DNA from 2 places in the Mesorhizobium sp. CA15 genome. Region 1 is predicted to be linked to the other one. Evidence: predicted binding sites of a transcription regulator. Region 1 holds the regulator's gene; the other holds the start of a gene.

Region 1 (9,225 bases):
GATTTCGCGCGCGAGGCCAATGGCGTGCAGCGCCTCCTCGACATTGTGCAGCCGGCCGAGGAAGCGCAGATCCTTGTCGTTCAGCGCCTGCACGCCGAGCGAGACGCGGTTGACGCCGGCGGCGCGGTAGCCGCGGAAACGCTCGGCTTCGACCGAGGACGGGTTGGCTTCCAGCGTCACCTCGATGCCGGCCGGCACCGTCCAGTTCCTCGCCACGGCCTCCAGGACGGCGGCCACCGTTTCCGGCTTCATCAGCGACGGCGTGCCGCCGCCGAGAAAGATGCTGGTCACCTCGCGCGGCCCGGTGCGGTCGCGCATGGTCTTGAGCTCCGTCTCGAAGGCGCGGGCAAAACGCTCCTGGTCGACCGGCTGGTGGCGGACATGGCTGTTGAAGTCGCAGTAAGGGCACTTGGCTGCGCAGAACGGCCAGTGGATATAAACGCCGAAGCCGGGGCTGCGGTCGAGCGGTAGGGGCACTGCGCTCATGCGGGTCCTGATCGCGCCAAATCCAATCTGGCCAAATTCAATCGCACTTCGGCGAATTTCTGAAAGGCGCGGGCGCGGTGCGAAAGCGCCGTCGCCTGGCCGGGCCTCCAGCCATGCTTTTCTTGCGCGCTCATCTCGCCAAAAGTCTTGTCGAAACCGTTGGGCAGGAACACCGGATCGTAGCCGAAGCCGAGCGTGCCGCGCGGCGGCCACACCAGCGTGCCTTCGGCCTCGCCGCGATAATATTCGGCCTCGCCGTCGGGAAAGGCCAGGCAGATGACGGCGACGAAGCGGCCGGTGCGCTGCGCGGGCTCCGTAGCGCCAACCTCCTGCAGCGCCACCTCGGTGCGCTGCATGGCCATGCCGAAATCCCTGCTGCCGTCCGGCGTCTCGGCCCAGCTGGCGGTATAGACACCGGGCGCGCCGTCGAGCGCGTCGACGCAGAGCCCGGAATCGTCCGACAGCGCCGGCAGGCCGGTCGCCTTGGCGGCGGCATATGCCTTGATATAGGCGTTCTCCTCGAAGGTGGTGCCGGTCTCGTCGGGTTCGGGCAGGCCGTATTCCTTGGCCGATTTCGCCTCGAATCCGAACGGCGCCATCAGGTCGGCGAATTCGCGCAGCTTGCCTTCATTGTGGCTGGCGACGACGATCTTTTTTCCGTTGAGCGAGTGCATCAGAAACCCCAGATCCTTGGCTCGGCGAACTCGATCGAATTGCCCGACGGGTCGCGGATATAGATCGAGTGCCCGCCCTGCGGCCATTCAAAATCGCTTTCGATGGCGATGTTGTTGGCGGACAGATGCTTGCGCCATGCAGCGATTTCATCGGCGGTTGCCGCAAAGCAGAGGTGCCCTTCGCCGGCCGTGCCGTGCGGCGGCACCTTCAGCCGAGCGTCCGGCGCCGGCGGGATTTTCGTTGCCTCGGCATTGAAGAGAAGCAATACGCCGTCGCCGCAGCGGAAGAAGACGTGGCGCCCTTCGACCTTGCCCAAGGCTTCGAGGCCGATGATGTCGCGGTAAAAGGCTTCGGCGGCGTGTAGGTCTGTGACGTAGAGGGCGGATTCGAGAATTGCGGAGGGTATCACGAGGCCCCCCTCTCTGCCCTGCCGGCCATCTCCCCCTCAAGGGGGGAGATTAGCTGTGGCCGCGCCGGCACCTCTTCTGCAGCATTGGTGATTGGCGAAAGCCGGCGTGACATACAATCTCCCCCCTTGAGGGGGAGATGGCCGGCAGGGCAGAGAGGGGGGCCTAGGCTCGGCATTCGAAAACCTAAGCCACCGCCATCTGCTGCAGGCTCACCAGGCGCGAAATACCCTTCTTCGCCAAGGCCATCAGCGCCGCGAACTGCTCCTCGGAGAAAGGCTCGCCCTCGGCCGTGCCCTGGATCTCGACGATGCCGCCCTTGCCGGTCATGACGAAATTGGCGTCGGTGCCGGCCGAGGAATCCTCGAGGTAGTCGAGATCGATGACCGGCTGGCCGTCATGGATGCCGCAGGAAATCGCCGCGACATGGTCCTTCAGCACCTTGGCGACGCTCACCATCTGGCGCGCTTCCATCCAGCGCAGGCAATCGTAGAGCGCCACCCAGCCGCCGGTGATCGAGGCGGTGCGGGTGCCGCCATCGGCCTGGATCACGTCGCAGTCGACGGTGATCTGCTGCTCGCCCAGCGCCTGCAGGTCGACCACGGCGCGCAGCGAGCGGCCGATCAGCCGCTGGATCTCCAGCGTGCGGCCGCCCTGCTTGCCGGCGGAGGCCTCGCGCCGCATGCGCTCGCCGGTCGAGCGCGGCAGCATCCCGTATTCGGCCGTCACCCAGCCCTTGCCGGAATTGCGCATCCAGGCCGGCACCTTTTCCTCCAGGCTCGCCGTGCACAGGACATGCGTGTCGCCGAACTTCACCAGGCACGAGCCTTCGGCATGCTTGGAGACGCCGCGCTCGAAGGAGATGGCGCGCATTTCGTCGGCTTGGCGTTTGGAGGGGCGCATTCGGCCTTCTTTCTTGTCGTTTCCGGAATCGTGGCCGGCTTGTAGACGTATGCGCAGCATGGCGCAAAGGAAAACGGGCCGCGTGACCGTAAACGCGCCACCGGTGACCGCAAACGCTAGGTGACCGCGAGCGCGGCACCGGGTTGCGCCGCCGTAGCTTAAGTCTATATCTTTCGGAAGGAGGTTTCTCGCCGGAATGAACAAACCAGTCGATCCGACGTCGCAGTCGCCGGTACTTCAGTCACTCGACATGCGCTCGCGCGATATCTTCCGGCGGATTGTCGATTCCTATCTGCGCGACGGCGAGCCGGTCGGCTCGCGCAGCCTGTCGCGCATCCTGCCCTCTTCGCTGTCGCCCGCCACCATCCGCAACGTGATGAGCGACCTCGAGCATCTGGGGCTGATCTACGCGCCGCATGTTTCCGCCGGGCGGCTGCCGACCCAGACCGGCCTACGCTTTTTCGTCGACGCCTTCATGGAGCTGGGCGACCTTTCCGACGACGAGCGCCGCACCATCGAGGCGCAGGTGCGCGCCTCCGGCTCGGGCGCGACGCTGGAGCATATGCTGACCGAGGCCAGCCAGATGCTGTCGGGCATGTCGCGCGGCGCCGGCCTCGTGCTCGCCTCCAAGCACGAGGTGGCGCTGAAGCACATCGAATTCATCCAGCTCGAGCCCGCAAAGGCACTCGCCGTGCTGGTGTCGCAGAACGGTGATGTCGAGAACCGCGTCGTCGACCTGCCGGCCGGCACCACCGTGTCCCAGCTGCACGAGGCGTCCAATTTCCTCAATGCGCATATCCGTGGCCGGACGCTGGCCGAGGCGCGGGCGGAAATCGCCCGCATCAAGGACGAGACAAGGGCGGCCCTCGACACGCTGTCGCAGGATCTGGTCGAGAAAGGCCTCGCGGTCTGGGCCGGCGCCGAAAGCGGCCTGCCGGCGCGCCTTATCGTGCGCGGCCGCGCCAATCTCCTGGAAAACGTCACCGCCCAAGCGGACATCGAATTGCTTCGCCATCTGTTCGAGGATTTGGAAACCCAGGACGGACTGCTGCAGCTGCTCGATCTCGCCGAAGAGGGGCCGGGCGTGCGCATCTTCATCGGCTCGGAGAACAAGCTGTTTTCGCTGTCCGGCTCCTCGCTGGTCGTCGCCCCCTATCGCGACAAGGACGCCCGCGTCGTCGGCGCGCTTGGCGTCATCGGGCCGACCCGGCTGAACTACGCCCGCATCGTGCCGATGGTCGATTACACTGCACAACTGATTTCCCGCATGCTTCGTTAGGTGTATCGATATTCAGGTGAGGCCGGCCTGACCTGAACCTCGACACAGCTGAGGGTGCAAAGGAGAAGAACATGGCGCTGGAATCGCTCAAGGCCCAGATCAGCCTGCTGCTCGAGGAAATGGTGAACCAGCCCGAGGACGAGCACGAGATCCAGGAGCAGCTGCGCGAGAAATTGAGGGAGATGCGCGCCATGGGCCTGCCCCTGCCGGCTGATCTCGTCGAGTTGGAAAAGCGCCTCGACGACGATCTGGATGCCGAAGAGGCCTGAGGCCGGCAAGTCACGTGCGCAAGCTTCTCTTTTCGATCGTTAGCCCAATATGTTCTATCTCCGGGGCCTTATCGACTGAGGCACCCGAAGGCGGGACATAGTGGCAGAGACGGAGGACAGCATGATGCGGATCGCCGGCCTTGCGGGCCTCGCACTGGTTTTTGCCACGGCTGCCTTTGCGCAGCAGACCGATCAGCCCTTGCTCAGCGGCGAAAAAGCTTTCGGCGACTGGAAAGCCGACCGTCCGGGCGTGCGCCGGCTGCTGAAACCTGAGGATTTGCCGAAACCCGATATGACGGAATCCGCCTCCAACGGCGGCGGCGTCACCGATCGTCCCGAGGATGCCAAGCCAAAGCTTCCGCCCGGCTTTTCCGCCGAGCTGATCGCGTCGGGCGTCGACAGTCCGCGCGTCGTGCGGGTGGCGCCGAACGGCGACCTCTTCGTTGCCGACAGCCGGGCGAGCCAGGTGCGCGTCTATCGCCTCGCAGAAGGCAGCGCCAAGCCTGCACAGGAGTCGATCTTCGCCAAGGGCCTGACCCGGCCCTACGGCATCGCCTTTTATCCGCCGGGCGACAAGCCGCAATGGGTCTATGTCGCCAACAGCAACAGCGTCGTCCGCTTCCCCTATCGCGAGGGTGACCTGGAAGCGTCTGGCAAGCCGGAAACCATCGTCGCCAAAGTCCCCGCCAGCCACCACTGGACGCGCGACATCGCCTTCTCGCCCGACGGCAAGACGCTCTATCTGTCGGTCGGCTCCGGCTCCAATATCGCCGAGGACATGGGCGCGAAGCCGAAGGGCGGTGTCGAGGCGTGGACGAAATCGCAGCCGCTGGGCGAGGCCTGGGGTCCGGAACAGGGCCGCGCCGACGTGCTGGCCTTCGACCCCGACGGCAACAACCGCAGGACGGTCGCCACCGGCCTGCGCAACTGTTCCGGCATGACCATGCAGCCCGAGACAGGCGCGCTCTGGTGCGTCGTCAACGAGCGCGACGAGCTTGGCGACAACACCCCCTTCGAATATGCCACCGCCGTGAAGGAAGGCGCCTTCTATGGCTGGCCCTGGTATTATATCGGCGACAATGAGGACCCGCGCCACGAGGGCGCCCGCCCCGATCTCGCCGGCAAGGTCACGGTTCCGGACGTGCTGATGCAGGCGCATTCGGCGCCGCTCAACATCGCCTTCTATGATGGCGCCAACTTCCCGGCCGATTTTAAGGGCGACGCCTTCCTCACGCTGCACGGCTCGTGGAACCGCAATGTCCGCACCGGCTACAAGGTGGTGCGGCTGAGGTTCAAGGACGGCAAGCCGACCGGCGAATACGAGGACTTCGCCACCGGCTTCGTCATATCCGACGACGCGGTCTGGGGCCGGCCGGTCGGCGTCGCCGTGGCCAGCGACGGCGCGCTGATCCTGACCGAGGACGGCAACGGGACGATCTGGCGTATTACATATGGTGGGTAGCTCCCCCAACCTCGTCATTCCAGGGCGGAGCAGCCGCGAAGCGGCGTCGCGGAGACCCTGGAATCCATTCCGTGACCCTGATCAAAGAGTGCAGCGGCGCAGAATTCTGCACCGTTGTGGCGCTCGGAGGTCACGGAATGGATCCTCGGGTCTGCGCGCGTCGCTTCGCTCCTTGCTCCGCCCGTGGATGACGAGGTTGGGCCGTTTCGGCCAATCTCCAAAGTGTACGGACTGCCAACAAGGGAACGCGCACTCCGTCGAGCTGGGGCAACGAATCCCGCCGCGAGGGAATTACCAGTGGCCGGGCGTCATGATAAAAGCCCCGCTCCTCATCGATCCCTTCGGGGAATCATGCGCTAGGCCAGAACCATGACACTTACCGGATTCCTCACCTACAGCGCCGCGCTCGGCGTCGCCGCCGCCATTCCGGGCCCCGGCGTCACGGCGCTTGTCGCCCGCGCGCTCGGCTCCGGCTTCCGGTCCTCGCTTGCCATGTCGTTCGGCCTGATGCTCGGCGACCTCACCTATCTCACCGCCGTGGTGCTCGGGCTTGCCTTCGTCGCCCAGACCTTCGGCATGGTCTTCCTCGCCATCAAATGGGCGGGCGTTGCCTATCTCGCCTTCCTCGCCTGGCGCTTCTGGACCAGCGGCATCACGCCTGAAAACATCGAGGCGCGGAAGGCCAAGGGCGGGCTGGTGTCGAGCTTCATCGCCGGGCTGACGGTGACGCTCGGCAATCCCAAGACGATGATCTTCTATCTCGCCATCACGCCGACCATCGTCGACCTGAAGACCATCACGCTTGCCGACTACGCTATCCTTGCAATGCTCACGGTAGCGGTCCTGTTCGTGGTGCTGGTGCCTTATCTGGCGCTGGCCGCCAAGGCGCGCTGGTTCCTGAAATCGCCGCGCGCGCTGAAGGTGCTGAACCGCACCGCCGCCGGCTTCATGATGGGGGCGGCTGCCGCCATAGCGGCGCGTCAATAGGTTCCGATCTCAACCGATCCCGGATTCGGCCAAACTATTCCTGAAACCCGGTGTGGCGGAAAATGCATTTCCGGCCGCGGGTGCTTTTGAGCAACCGCCCCACTCGGATATTTTCCAGCCGCAGCCTATCTTGCGCGGCTGAAAGTCTTATTCTGTCCGCCTGTGCCATTGCCTTGGGAGCGAAACCAATGAACAAGCCCGTCACCTCCGCGCGCGTGCCCGGCCGCGGCCGCGTCTTCAACTCGATCACGGAGACGATTGGCGACACGCCGCTGGTCAGGCTGGACAAGTTCGCCAAGGAAAAGGGCATCGTCGCCAACCTTCTGGCCAAGCTCGAATTCTTCAATCCGATCGCCTCCGTCAAGGACCGCATCGGCGTCGCCATGATCGAGGCGCTGGAGGAGGCCGGCAAGATTTCGCCCGGAAAGACCACGCTGATCGAGCCGACTTCCGGCAACACCGGCATCGCGCTCGCCTTCGCCGCCGCCGCCAAGGGCTACAAGCTGATCCTCACCATGCCGGAGACGATGTCGGTCGAGCGCCGCAAGATGCTGGCGCTGCTCGGCGCCGAGTTGGTGCTGACCGAAGGCCCGAAAGGCATGAAGGGCGCAATCGCCAAGGCCGACGAGCTCGCCGCGACGCTGCCCAACGCCATCATCCCGCAGCAGTTCGAGAACCCGGCCAATCCTGAAATCCACCGCCGCACCACGGCCGAGGAAATCTGGAACGACACCAATGGCGAGGTCGACATCTTCGTTGCCGGCATCGGCACCGGCGGCACCATCACCGGCGTCGGCCAGGTGCTGAAGAAGCGCAAGCCCTCGCTGCACGTCGTGGCGGTCGAGCCGGAAGCCTCGCCGGTTCTGTCGGGAGGCCAGCCCGGCCCACACAAGATCCAGGGCATCGGCGCCGGCTTTGCGCCCAAAATCCTCGACACCTCGATCTATGACGAGGTCGTCAGGGTCTCGAACGAGGATTCGGTCGCCAATGCGCGTCTCGTCGCCCGGCTCGAAGGCGTTCCGGTCGGCATCTCGTCGGGCGCCGCGCTCCAGGCGGCAATCGTCGTCGGCTCTCGGCCGGAGAACAAGGGCAAGACCCTCGTCGTCGTCATCCCCTCCTTCGCCGAGCGCTATCTCTCGACCATCCTGTTCGACGGGCTGGGGGCCTGAACGGACTGGACCGCTGAAAAGGCGCCGGTGGCATTCGTCGGCGGCTTGAGGCAGGCGCCGCTTCCGGCTCATATCGCCGCCGGCCCAATCGGCCGGTGGGAGGGTTTTCATGTACAAGCTCTATACGCGCCCAAACAGCGGCGGCTTCGTCGTCGAGGCGGCGCTTGCCATGGCCGGCGTGCCCTTCGAGCAGATCGACGTGCCCAAGAAGGATCCGCCGGATCCGGCCTTCCTCGCCATCAGCCCTTTGAACCAGGTGCCCGTGCTGACACTGCCGGACGGTCATTCGCTGACCGAGTCTGCGGCGATCTGCATCCTGCTCGCCGAGCGCCACCCTGAAGCTCGTCTCGCGCCGCAAGCGGGCTCGCCCGCCCGCGCCGATTTCCTGCGCTGGCTGGCTTTCATGTCGTCGGTGCTCTACCCGGCGGTGCTGCGGCTCTATTATGCCCATCGCTACACCGCCGATGGCGACGGCCTGCAGCCGGTTAAGCAGGCGGCGGTCGCCGAGATGGATCGCGGCTTTGCCATTCTCGATCAGGCTTTGGCCGGCCGCGACTGGCTGGCCGGCAAGACGCTGTCGCTGGCGGACATCTACCTCGTCATGCTGGTGGCCTGGCATCCCGAGGTCCAGAAGGCGCGCGGCGCCTGGCCGAACATCGAACGCCTGTGGGCGAGGCTGCGCGAGAATGAGCTGATGCGCAAGCTGAACGCCACGCACGAGATGTGGGCCTAGGGCAATTCCAGGCAAGTGCGCAGCGGTTGCGCTGGCAGATCGCACGCCTTGGAGATTGGCCGAAACGGTCCGGCATCGTCATCCACGGGCGAAGCAAGGAGCGAAGCGACGCGCGCAGACCCGAGGATCCATTCCGTGACTTCGACGCGCCGCAACGGTGCAGAATTCTGCGCCGTTTGCATCCTTCGGCCAAGGTAACGGCATGGATTCTAGGGTCTGCGCGCGTCGCTTCGCTCCTTGCTCCGCCCTAGAATGACGAGGTCGGGAGGCTGCAGCCAATCTCCCTGGCATTGCCCTAATTCCTGACGAGCTTCGCCTTCTCGCCCTGCAGGAAACGCCGCAGCGCGGCGTCGCGCTCAAGGCCGATCGCCCGGTCGTAGGATTCTGCCGCCTGCTTGATATTGCCGAGTCTCGCCAACAGCCCGGCGCGGGCGGCCCAATAGGGCTGGTAGTCCTGCAGCCGCTTGTCGTCGCCCAGCACGTAAAGCGCCGCTAGGCCGGCCGTAGCGCCCTCGGTTTCGGCGATCGCCACCGCCCGGTTGATCGCCACCACGGGCGAGCCGGCCACGGCCTGCAGCGCGTCATACAGCTGGCGGATCGCCGCCCAGTCGGTGCCGCTGCCGCGCCGGCGCGCCGTATGGGCGGACTGCACGGCGGCCTCCAGCTGGTAGCGGCCGATGATGCCCCTTTGCGCGGCGCGCACCAGCAAGACCTCCGCCTCGTCGATCAGGCGGTCGTCCCAGAGCGCGATGTCCTGCTCGGCTAAAGGCACGAAATCCCCCTCCGGGCCGCGTCTCGCCGAGCGGCGCGCCTCGGCGAACAGCATCAGCGCCAGCAGCCCGAGCGCCTCCGGCT
Region 2 (9,225 bases), on a different contig from region 1:
GATCGGTGAGGAGCAGCACCTCGATGCCGCGTGCGCGAAAACCTTCGAGCTGGGGCGAGGCTTCGAGCCGGGCGCGATCGTCACCGGCCATGAAGAAGATCGCTTTCTGTCCTTCCTTCATCGCTGCGACATAGTTGGCAAGGCTGCGCCAGCCTTCGCCTGAGGTCGTCGAACGGAAGCGGGCAAGCTTCAGCAGCTGCTCGCGTCGCTCGTAATCCTCATAGAGACCTTCCTTGAGGACGACGCCGAAATTTTCCCAGATTTTGGCATAGGCTTCGGCATCGTTTTCGGCCGTCTTGGCGAGGTCGCCGAGAACGCGGTTGGTCACGCCCTTGCGGATCGCTGCGAGCAACGGGCTTTCCTGGATCATCTCGCGCGAGACATTGAGCGGCAGGTCGGCGGAATCGACCAGGCCGCGCACGAAGCGCAGGTAGCGCGGCAGCAGATCGGCTTCGTCGGTGATGAAGACGCGCCGCACATAGAGCTTCATGCGGCCCTTGCGGTCCTGGTCAAACAGGTCGAACGGCCGCGATCCCGGCAGGAAGGCGAGCACGCTGTATTCCTGCCGGCCCTCGGCGCGGAAATGGATGGTCGAGGCTGGCTCGTCATACTGGCCGGCGATGCTGCGGTAGAAGTCGGTATATTCCTCCGGCTTGATCTCGCTCTTTTGCCGCACCCAAAGCGCCGTGCCGTCGGCGATTTCGCGCGGTTCGGCGCCGGGTTTCTCGACGAGCGTGATCGGCACCGGCACATGGCCCGACTGCGACTTCGCCAGCCCCTCGAGCCGATAGGGCGTGGTGTAGGACGAGGCGTCCTCCATCAGATGCAGCACCACGCGCGTGCCGCGCTTGGGTGCTGCCTCGAGCGGCGCCGGCGCGATCTCGTAGGTGCCCTTGCCGTCGGACGACCAGCGGAAGGCCTCATTGCTGCCGGCCTGGCGGCTGATGACGTCGACCCGGTCTGCGACCATGAAGGCGGAATAGAAGCCGACGCCGAACTGGCCGATCAGCTGCGTGTCTTCCGCCGCCTTGCCGGCCTCGACGCGCTCCATGAAGGCGCGGGTGCCGGAGCGCGCGATCGTGCCCAGCGCCTCCGCCATCTCGTCGCGGCTCATGCCGATGCCGTTGTCCTCGACCGAAAGCTCCTTGTTGTCCGGATTGGCGGCAATCGTGATGCGCGGCTTGGCATCGTCGCCCAGAAGCTCTGGCCGGCTCACCGCCTCGAAGCGCAGCCTCTCGCAGGCATCCGCCGCATTGGAGATCAGCTCGCGCAGGAAGACGTCTCGGTCCGAATAGACCGAGTGCACCATCATGTGCAGCAGCCGCGAGACGTCCGCCTCGAATGTCCTGGTTTCCTTCGCCTTGGTGTCCGTCGTCATTCAGAATTCCTGCGCTCGTTGCGTTGTCCGCCGCGCCAGCACGCGCCGGGTTTCAAATTTTCAGCCATTGTTGCTTGTGGATGCGCGCCCTGCCAGCGCTGCGGGCGCCAGCGAAACTATGTCCGGCGCCAGGATATTGTGGCGGCGGGCGAAGGCAACAAGGGTTGTCCGCACCATTTCCGCGTCGATCTCGCCGGCAATGCCGGCTTTGCAGGCGTTGAGCGCGATCGCATATGCGCTGCTCCTGCTCGCAGCCGGCCAATCCTGCAGCAGGGCATAGGCTTCCATCATGGTCTCGAGCCGGACCGGCAACCCCATTCCGACAAGGATGGTGACAGGGTCTTCAAAGCGGTCGTGGCTCATGGTCAGAACCCTCATTCGGGTGGGTGCTCATGGCGCCCGGGCGAAGGCCAGTCGTCCCGGCCAGCACATGTCGGCGCGGGTAGGGCGGTTGCAGGACGATGCCGTGCGGCCGCGGCTGGCCTATGCCGTTGAACGCCTGCACAACCACCGGGCCCGCCGGCGTGTGCGTCGCTGAATTCTGCCGGTTAAGGCGCGGCGGGGGCAGCGCCTTGTGTGCCTTGGCGAGGGCCTCGATCCAGGCGGCGACCGCCAGCGGCACCGGCGCGCGCCCCTCGAGCCAGCGTGTCACGTCGTTTCTGGGCCAGCCAAGTTCCTCGGCGACATCGGCAGCTTCCCATCGCAAGATTCTCAGGCATTCGCGCAATCGTCCTGCAATCATGGCAATCCTCGTCCGTTCGCAGTCACATGGGCCCCGCCTTGGAGGCGGGGCCCGATTTTGCTAGCCGCCCCCGGATGTTTCGGTGGCCGACACGTGCTGTGCGGCAAGAAACATCAGCGTTGAGGCGACGGTCCGCCGGTTCCACCCGGCGGATTCGGCCGTGTCGAGCAAGCCTGCCAGCAGCGGCTTCAATGCGCTTCGGCATTCGGCTTCATAAGCGAGGAATTCGCTTGCCGGGCGCGTCGGCGCCGGAACCGAGCCATTGCCGCTCATCATATCCATAAGGGCCTCCCATCGTGCGTTTCGAAACGCCCGCTCCCGTTGCCGGAAGCGGGCTCCCGTCGGCGTCTCAGAAGTCCATGCCGGCGCCGGCCGGCATGGCCGGAGCGGCCTCCTTCTTCGGCTTCTCGGCCACCATGGCCTCGGTGGTGACGAGCAGTCCGGCAACCGAGGCCGCATCCTGCAGCGCGGTGCGCACGACCTTGGCGGGATCGATGACGCCCTGTTTGTAGAGGTCGCCATATTCGCCGGTCTGGGCGTTCCAGCCATAGGCGAATTCGGTCTTCTCGCGCAGCTTGCCGACGATGATCGAACCTTCCGACCCGCTGTTCTCGGCGATCTGGCGCGCCGGAGCCTCGATCGCGCGCCGCACGATGTCGACGCCGTATCTCTGGTCCGGGTTGTCGACGGCGACTGTGTCGAGCGCCTTGGCCGCCCTGAGCAGGGCAACGCCGCCGCCGGGCAGGATACCTTCCTCTACCGCGGCGCGCGTGGCGTGCAGCGCGTCGTCGACGCGATCCTTCTTCTCCTTGACCTCGACTTCCGTCGCGCCGCCGACGCGGATCACGGCAACGCCGCCGGCGAGCTTGGCCAGCCGCTCCTGCAGCTTCTCGCGATCATAGTCGGAGGTGGTCTCCTCGATCTGCGCCTTGATTTGCGTGATGCGGCCCTGGATCTCCTCCTTCTTGCCGGCGCCGTCGACGATGGTGGTGTTTTCCTTCTCGATCGCGACCTTCTTGGCGCGGCCGAGCATCTCCAGCGTGACGTTCTCCAGCTTGATGCCGAGATCCTCGCTAATGGCCCTGCCGCCGGTCAGGATGGCGATGTCCTCCAGCATGGCCTTGCGGCGGTCGCCGAAGCCCGGAGCCTTGACGGCGGCGACCTTAAGCCCGCCGCGCAGCTTGTTGACGACGAGCGTGGCCAGAGCCTCGCCCTCGACATCCTCGGCGATGATCAGCAGCGGCTTGCCGGACTGCACCACGGCCTCCAGCACCGGAAGCAGCGCCTGCAGATTGCCGAGCTTCTTCTCATGGATCAGCACATACGGCTCTTCGAGCTCGACGCGCATCTTGTCCTGGTTGGTGATGAAATAGGGCGAGAGATAGCCGCGGTCGAACTGCATGCCTTCCACGACTTCCAGCTCGGTCTCGGCCGTCTTGGCCTCCTCGACGGTGATGACGCCTTCGTTGCCGACTTTTTCCATGGCCTCGGCCAGGAAGCGGCCGATCTCGGCATCGCCATTGGCCGAGATCGTGCCGACCTGGGCGATCTCGTCGTTGCTGGTGATCTTGCGGGCGTTGACCTTGAGTTCGGCGACGACGGCATCCACGGCCTTGTCGATACCGCGCTTGAGATCCATCGGGTTCATGCCCGACGCAACGGCCTTGGCCCCTTCGCGAACGATCGCCTGGGCAAGCACGGTGGCCGTCGTGGTGCCGTCACCGGCGAGGTCGCTGGTCTTCGAAGCGACTTCGCGAACCATCTGGGCGCCCATGTTCTCGAACTTGTCCTCGAGCTCGATCTCCTTGGCGACGGTGACGCCGTCCTTGGTGATGCGCGGAGCGCCGAACGACTTGTCGATGACGACGTTGCGGCCCTTCGGACCGAGCGTCACCTTCACCGCGTCGGCGAGGATATTGACGCCGCGCAGCATGCGCTCGCGGGCGTCGGAATGGAATTTGACTTCCTTGGCAGCCATTGGATCACTCCTTGTTTAGGCAGCTTTCATTGACTGGGTTGCGGTTCGATCGAAGCCCCGGTCAGGCGGCTTTCTTCAGCGTCTCGACCTGCTCGATCACACCCATCACGTCGCTTTCCTTCATGATGAGCAGGTCCTCACCATTGAGCTTGATCTCGGTGCCGGACCACTTGCCGAACAGGATGCGGTCGCCGACCTTCACGTCGAGGGGCGCGAGCTTGCCGCTATCGTCGCGGGCGCCTGGCCCGACGGCGATGACTTCGCCTTCCTGCGGCTTTTCCTTGGCAGTGTCGGGGATGATGATGCCGCCGGCCGTCTTCTCTTCGGCCTCGATGCGGCGCACGAGCACGCGGTCATGCAATGGACGGAACGTCATATCGTTCTCCTTCAGGACAAACAGATTGCGAGCAGTTCCTCCGCTCCGGACCGGCAGGACCGGAGCGGGGCTCGCGCGACCCTTTCGGCATCGCGCGCATGTCGAGCTAATTTTGCCTTCATCTACTTTCAAGGGGGTACCGCAAATTTTTTGGCACTCTCGACCGTTGAGTGCTAGCGCACTGAAAACATGCGGTAAATTGGCCCGCTCCGATAACGGAGAGGCTTGAATTCGCGATTGAGTTGAACAAGATTATCGGTGCCCGGCAGCGCCGGGACCGCTGAGAAATTGGAACCCGAAGCAAGGAGTTTTTGGAGACGGAGGACAGAAATGGACCGACAGACGCTTTCGCCGATCATTCCTTCCCTAGCTCCCGAACTATCAGACCTTTCGCTCGACCGGCTGCTGTCGCCGGCCAGGCATTTTCAGCACCCGCGGGATGTGCTGGAGGACGGCTCGCTCGATATATGGGAAAAGCGGGCGATCCTTTCGTCCTGGGCGTCCGATGCTTGCGCCGTAGAATCGATGCCGGCGCTGCGCCAGCCGCCGGGCACCGAGCGGCCGGTCTCCTTCGACGACATCATGGATGCGCTGCGCCGGCTTGATGCGCTGGCTCCGCCGCCCAGCGGCCCTGCCGATGACGACCACCGGCAGGTGGTCGACCGGCTGAGCGCGTGAAGGCCCGAAGGCGATGGCGGTCAGCAGGGAATTCCGCTTGCAGATGAATGGGTATGGCTTGACCACTGCCGAGATCCACTATCATCTGCCCGACCATCCCAGCCTGCTCCAGCTTTACGTCTGGCAGGACTATGATCTTGCCCCGGATTTCCCGGCGCTGAGGGGCTTTCTGGGCTTTTGGCAGCGCGAGCTGGCTGGCGCCTTGCATTCTGTCCGTGTCGCTCACCATCGGCTCATCAGGGCGTCGGAGTGGCGGGCCGTCGACGGGATCATCGCGATCCATTGAAGATCAGCTCCCCGAGGCGGTCGTGGTTGTGCGGCCGCCTCCAACTCATGATTTGCCTGCCTGCATGCAGACGAAGGGACTGACTTTCACGACCTTGAAGGTGGCTTCGGAGCGGGGCCTTGACGTGCCCGTGTTGAATTCCCAGATCGATTACGCCGGTGCTTGAGAAAGACCGGCAAGGTCAAGGGGCGCCGCTTCCTTGACGCCCCTCGTATCTATGTTGCTCAATGGAGGATGTAGCTATGAGAACCACGTTTGACTTCAGTCCCCTGTTCCGGTCGAGCATCGGCTTCGATCGAATGCTGAACGCGCTCGAGACGGCGAGCCGGATCGAAACCGTCGATAATTGGCCACCCTATGACATAGCCAAGACCGCAGAAGACGACTACCGCATCAGTATGGCGGTGGCTGGGTTCTCGCAGGACGAACTGGCCATTACCCAGGAGCAGAACATGCTCATGGTCTCTGGCCAGAAAGCCGGCGAGGACAAGGGCGAGTACCTGCATCGTGGCATCGCCGGCCGTGCATTCCAGCGCCGCTTCGAGCTTGCCGACCACGTCAAGGTCGTTGGCGCCAGCTTGGTCAATGGGCTGCTGACGATCGATCTGAAGCGCGAAATTCCAGAAGAGATGAAACCGCGGCGGATCGAGATCGCAGCCGACAAGGCAACGCTCAAAGGCACGACAAAGAAGATCGAAGCCGAGAAGCACGCCGCTTGAGGGCTTCTGTGAGCGCATCCGCGCTACGCGCCGGGCACTGCCCGGCGCGTAGGAGCTTTTCGAGCCGATGAACAGAAAGGAGCAAACCATGAGTGTCCGTGATCTGATCCCCTGGGGCCGGAGCAACGGCAACCAGCTTCCAAGCATATTCCGCGACGGTGAGCGCGATCCGTTCCTGTCGCTGCATCGCGAGGTGAACCGCCTGTTTGACGACGTTTTCCGCGGCTTCGACAGCCGGTTGCCGTCTTTTGGCGGTGTCTCCGCCCTCGGCGCCGGTTGGCCGAGCGTCGAAATCTCCAACGGCGAGAAGGAGATCAAGGTGATGGCCGAGGTGCCTGGCCTCGAACAGAAAGACATCGAGGTCCTGCTCGACGACGGCGTGCTGACGCTGAGAGGCGAGAAGCGCTCCGAGACGGAGGACAAGGATAGGCAGTTCTCCGAGCGCTATTACGGCCGCTTCGAGCGCCGCATCCCGGTCGGCTACGAGGTCAAGGAAGACGAGGTGGATGCCCGCTTCAAGAACGGCGTGCTGACCGTCACCTTGCCGAAGAGCGAGAAGGCGCAGTCGCAGGTCAAGCGCATCGACATCAAGAGTTGATGCACCGACGCGGGAGGTCGGCCGATCCGCCTCCCGCGTCGACTCTCATAGAGCCACGGCAACCGGATGCTCGCGCAAGCAACTCCACTCGGTCGATCATGGCGGCCGAGGAAGAGAAAATTTATTCGGCGGGAGCTTCTTTTTTCCGTCCAGAAGTCTTCGCATCGCTCATCTGAATGATGACAAGCAGCTCGCTGTCTTTCCCTTCTGCTGCGCATGCTTTCAGCACCTATCCGGAGAGAAAGCTAACATATGTTAGGAACGGGAGAGGGGCTCACCTAGCGCGGATCCGCATCAGATTGGGACCGGCGATAACCTTAATTTTGGTTTCCTTTGCACAGGCTTCCCGAACGGAAGGTAACGCGATAGATTAGTAATTCGTTAAGTACGCCCGGGGGCGAGCGTAAAAGATGTGTCGTCGAGCGTAAGGGATGTGCCGTGATGAATTTCAAGTCTCTGATCAAGCGGGCCGAGGACGTCGATAAGGAATTTCAGGAACTCCAATCGGATCTGGCGGAGGCGTTCGAGGACGTTCTCAAAGATGACGAACAGCCGCCGTCGGAAGACGACGCCGTCGCCGGTCGGGAACTGGTGGCAAGCGACGAGAATCCGCCGGCCGAAGAGCCGTCCGACGCATCGGCATCGCGGCTGACACCGCATACCCAGACGCGGCTGGCCGCCCTGGAGGCCGTCACCGGGCTTTTCCGGGACGGGCAGGGTCATCTGCAGGAGATCGAGGCAAAGCTGGCGGAGATCGCCACTGCGCATCATATGACGCGCGAAGTCCTCAACGTCTTCCATCGCGACGTGTTGCGCTCCAACGAGCTGGAGCTGGCAAACCTCGCTCTCACCGCCGAACACAAGACATTGTCGGAACAATTGCTTGACGCCGCCCGCCGGCAGCGCGAACGCGACGGCGCGGCCGAAGCGTGGCAGCAGCGCGAGGCGAGCCTCGTCCAGGACCGGGAGCAGCTGCGCTCGGCGCTTGCGGCGGTGCGCCTGGAGCTGGTGGAGATGGGCAATGAGACCGCCAGGCGCGAGACGGAGTTCGGCGAGATCGTCAAAGCCCTGACGGCCAAGACCGTCGAAGTCGACAGGCGCGGCGCCGAGAACAAGCTGCTGCGCGAAAAGCAGGTCGGCCTTTCGGTCGATCTGGAGCAGGCGCAAAAGCGCGAGGCGGAGGCCCGGCACAAGTTCGACGAGTTCGCGGCAACCCACGCCAGCGAGACCGCCCACATCGCCGAGCTGATGGCTCAAATCGGCAACCACGAAAAGGAAGAAACCCGGCTGCAGAAAGCCCTCGAGGCAGCGCAGGCCAGGCTTGCCGAAACAATCGAGGCGGCGCGGATCGCCGAGAGCGACAGCACCGCCGAATTGGCGCGCAGCCACGCGGAAATGCGCGGTTTGCGTGCCGAGATCCAGGACCTGCAGTCGCGTCTGGACAAGGTCTCGACCGACAATGGCGAAGCCACGGCCGAGATCACCAGCCTAAAGGCGCAGCTGAACGACGCCGTCACCGAACGCCAGATTGCGGAGAAAAGGCTCGCCGTTCTCAAGGACGAGAGCGAAGCCGACAAGAAGAACCTGTCCGAGGTCAGCACCAATTTCTCACGGCTTTCGCTGCAGCAGGCGTCGGAGCAGATCCAGCTCGATATCCAGAAGCAGGAATGCGAGGATTTGCGCGCCGAAGTCGAAGCGCTCAACGCCCGCATCCGGGAATTGCTGCCTTATGAGCGCCTGCATCGGGTGACCGACGCAAGGTCGCGCATGGATGCCGCGCCTCAAACCAACGGGATCATCGCGGAAGCGGCGCGCCCCGTCGCGCGGCGCGTTTCTCGGCGCAACATGCGGGCGAACGGAGGCTGAGGGTTTCGAGCGGCTCGGCTTCGACAGCGCCGGCCCGCTCTATCTCTATGGTTTGAAACCGCTCCACTTCGAGAGCCGCTGCGCTTTCCTGGAATTGCCCTGGCGGACTATTTCCCAGTCATGTCGTCGGCAAGGTCCTGCGCCTGCTTGAGCAGCGCCGGGAAGGACGGGTCGCCGGGCAGGCGCTGGGCCATGCAGGCGCGGTAGTCGGCGTCGCCCTTTTCCCAGGCGGCGTTGGCGGGATCGGAGACCTGCGGATCGTCCTGGTCCGAACCCTGGTCGGCCTGCTGGGCTTTCTGCGCGGCGGCGTCGGCGGCTGCCCAGATTGAATCGCAGGCCGCGATCTTCGGCACGGCGGGCGAGGCGGGTGCCTCGGCAATCAGCACGCGGTCGCCTTTGACGACCGCCACGACGACGTGCTGGTCGTAGATCGGTCCGACATCCTGGGTCCAGCCGCCGAGCCGCGCGACCACCGCATCGGCGCTGTCGGGCTTCTTCAACGAAAAGTCGAGCGTGCCCGAAAATGCCGCGTCGCTGCCGATGGCCTGGGTGTAAAAACTGTCGAGCTTCAACGCCGCTCCGATGTCGGCGGGCAGCTTGAAAT

What was found. The regulator HrcA, encoded in region 1, represses chaperone genes, less so after heat shock. The targets are predictions, from matches to a motif close to GTTAGCACTCNCNNNNNGNGAGTGCTAAC.
Region 2: the regulator HrcA is predicted to act here: its motif matches at 4,624-4,652, upstream of groES (co-chaperone GroES).

What each region holds. Positions count from the first base shown of each region.
Region 1 covers NZ_JAIUHQ010000018.1:49,534-58,758, forward strand. The annotation lists gene hemW (radical SAM family heme chaperone HemW) at 1-486, opposite strand, end outside; gene rdgB (RdgB/HAM1 family non-canonical purine NTP pyrophosphatase) at 483-1,160, opposite strand; gene LB515_RS23685 (VOC family protein) at 1,160-1,570, opposite strand; gene rph (ribonuclease PH) at 1,755-2,471, opposite strand; gene hrcA (heat-inducible transcriptional repressor HrcA) at 2,668-3,750, shown strand; gene LB515_RS23700 (hypothetical protein) at 3,822-4,019, shown strand; gene LB515_RS23705 (PQQ-dependent sugar dehydrogenase) at 4,141-5,481, shown strand; gene LB515_RS23710 (LysE family translocator) at 5,851-6,468, shown strand; gene cysK (cysteine synthase A) at 6,657-7,637, shown strand; gene LB515_RS23720 (glutathione S-transferase family protein) at 7,747-8,370, shown strand; gene LB515_RS23725 (RNA polymerase sigma factor) at 8,666-9,225, opposite strand, start outside.
Region 2 covers NZ_JAIUHQ010000013.1:66,706-75,930, reverse strand. The annotation lists gene htpG (molecular chaperone HtpG) at 1-1,378, opposite strand, end outside; gene LB515_RS20145 (DUF982 domain-containing protein) at 1,439-1,741, opposite strand; gene LB515_RS20140 (helix-turn-helix domain-containing protein) at 1,722-2,120, opposite strand; gene LB515_RS20135 (hypothetical protein) at 2,181-2,396, opposite strand; gene groL (chaperonin GroEL) at 2,470-4,098, opposite strand; gene groES (co-chaperone GroES) at 4,160-4,474, opposite strand; gene LB515_RS20120 (hypothetical protein) at 4,805-5,152, shown strand; gene LB515_RS20115 (usg protein) at 5,166-5,438, shown strand; gene LB515_RS20110 (Hsp20 family protein) at 5,681-6,157, shown strand; gene LB515_RS20105 (Hsp20/alpha crystallin family protein) at 6,246-6,755, shown strand; gene LB515_RS20100 (hypothetical protein) at 7,197-8,621, shown strand; gene LB515_RS20095 (hypothetical protein) at 8,729-9,225, opposite strand, start outside.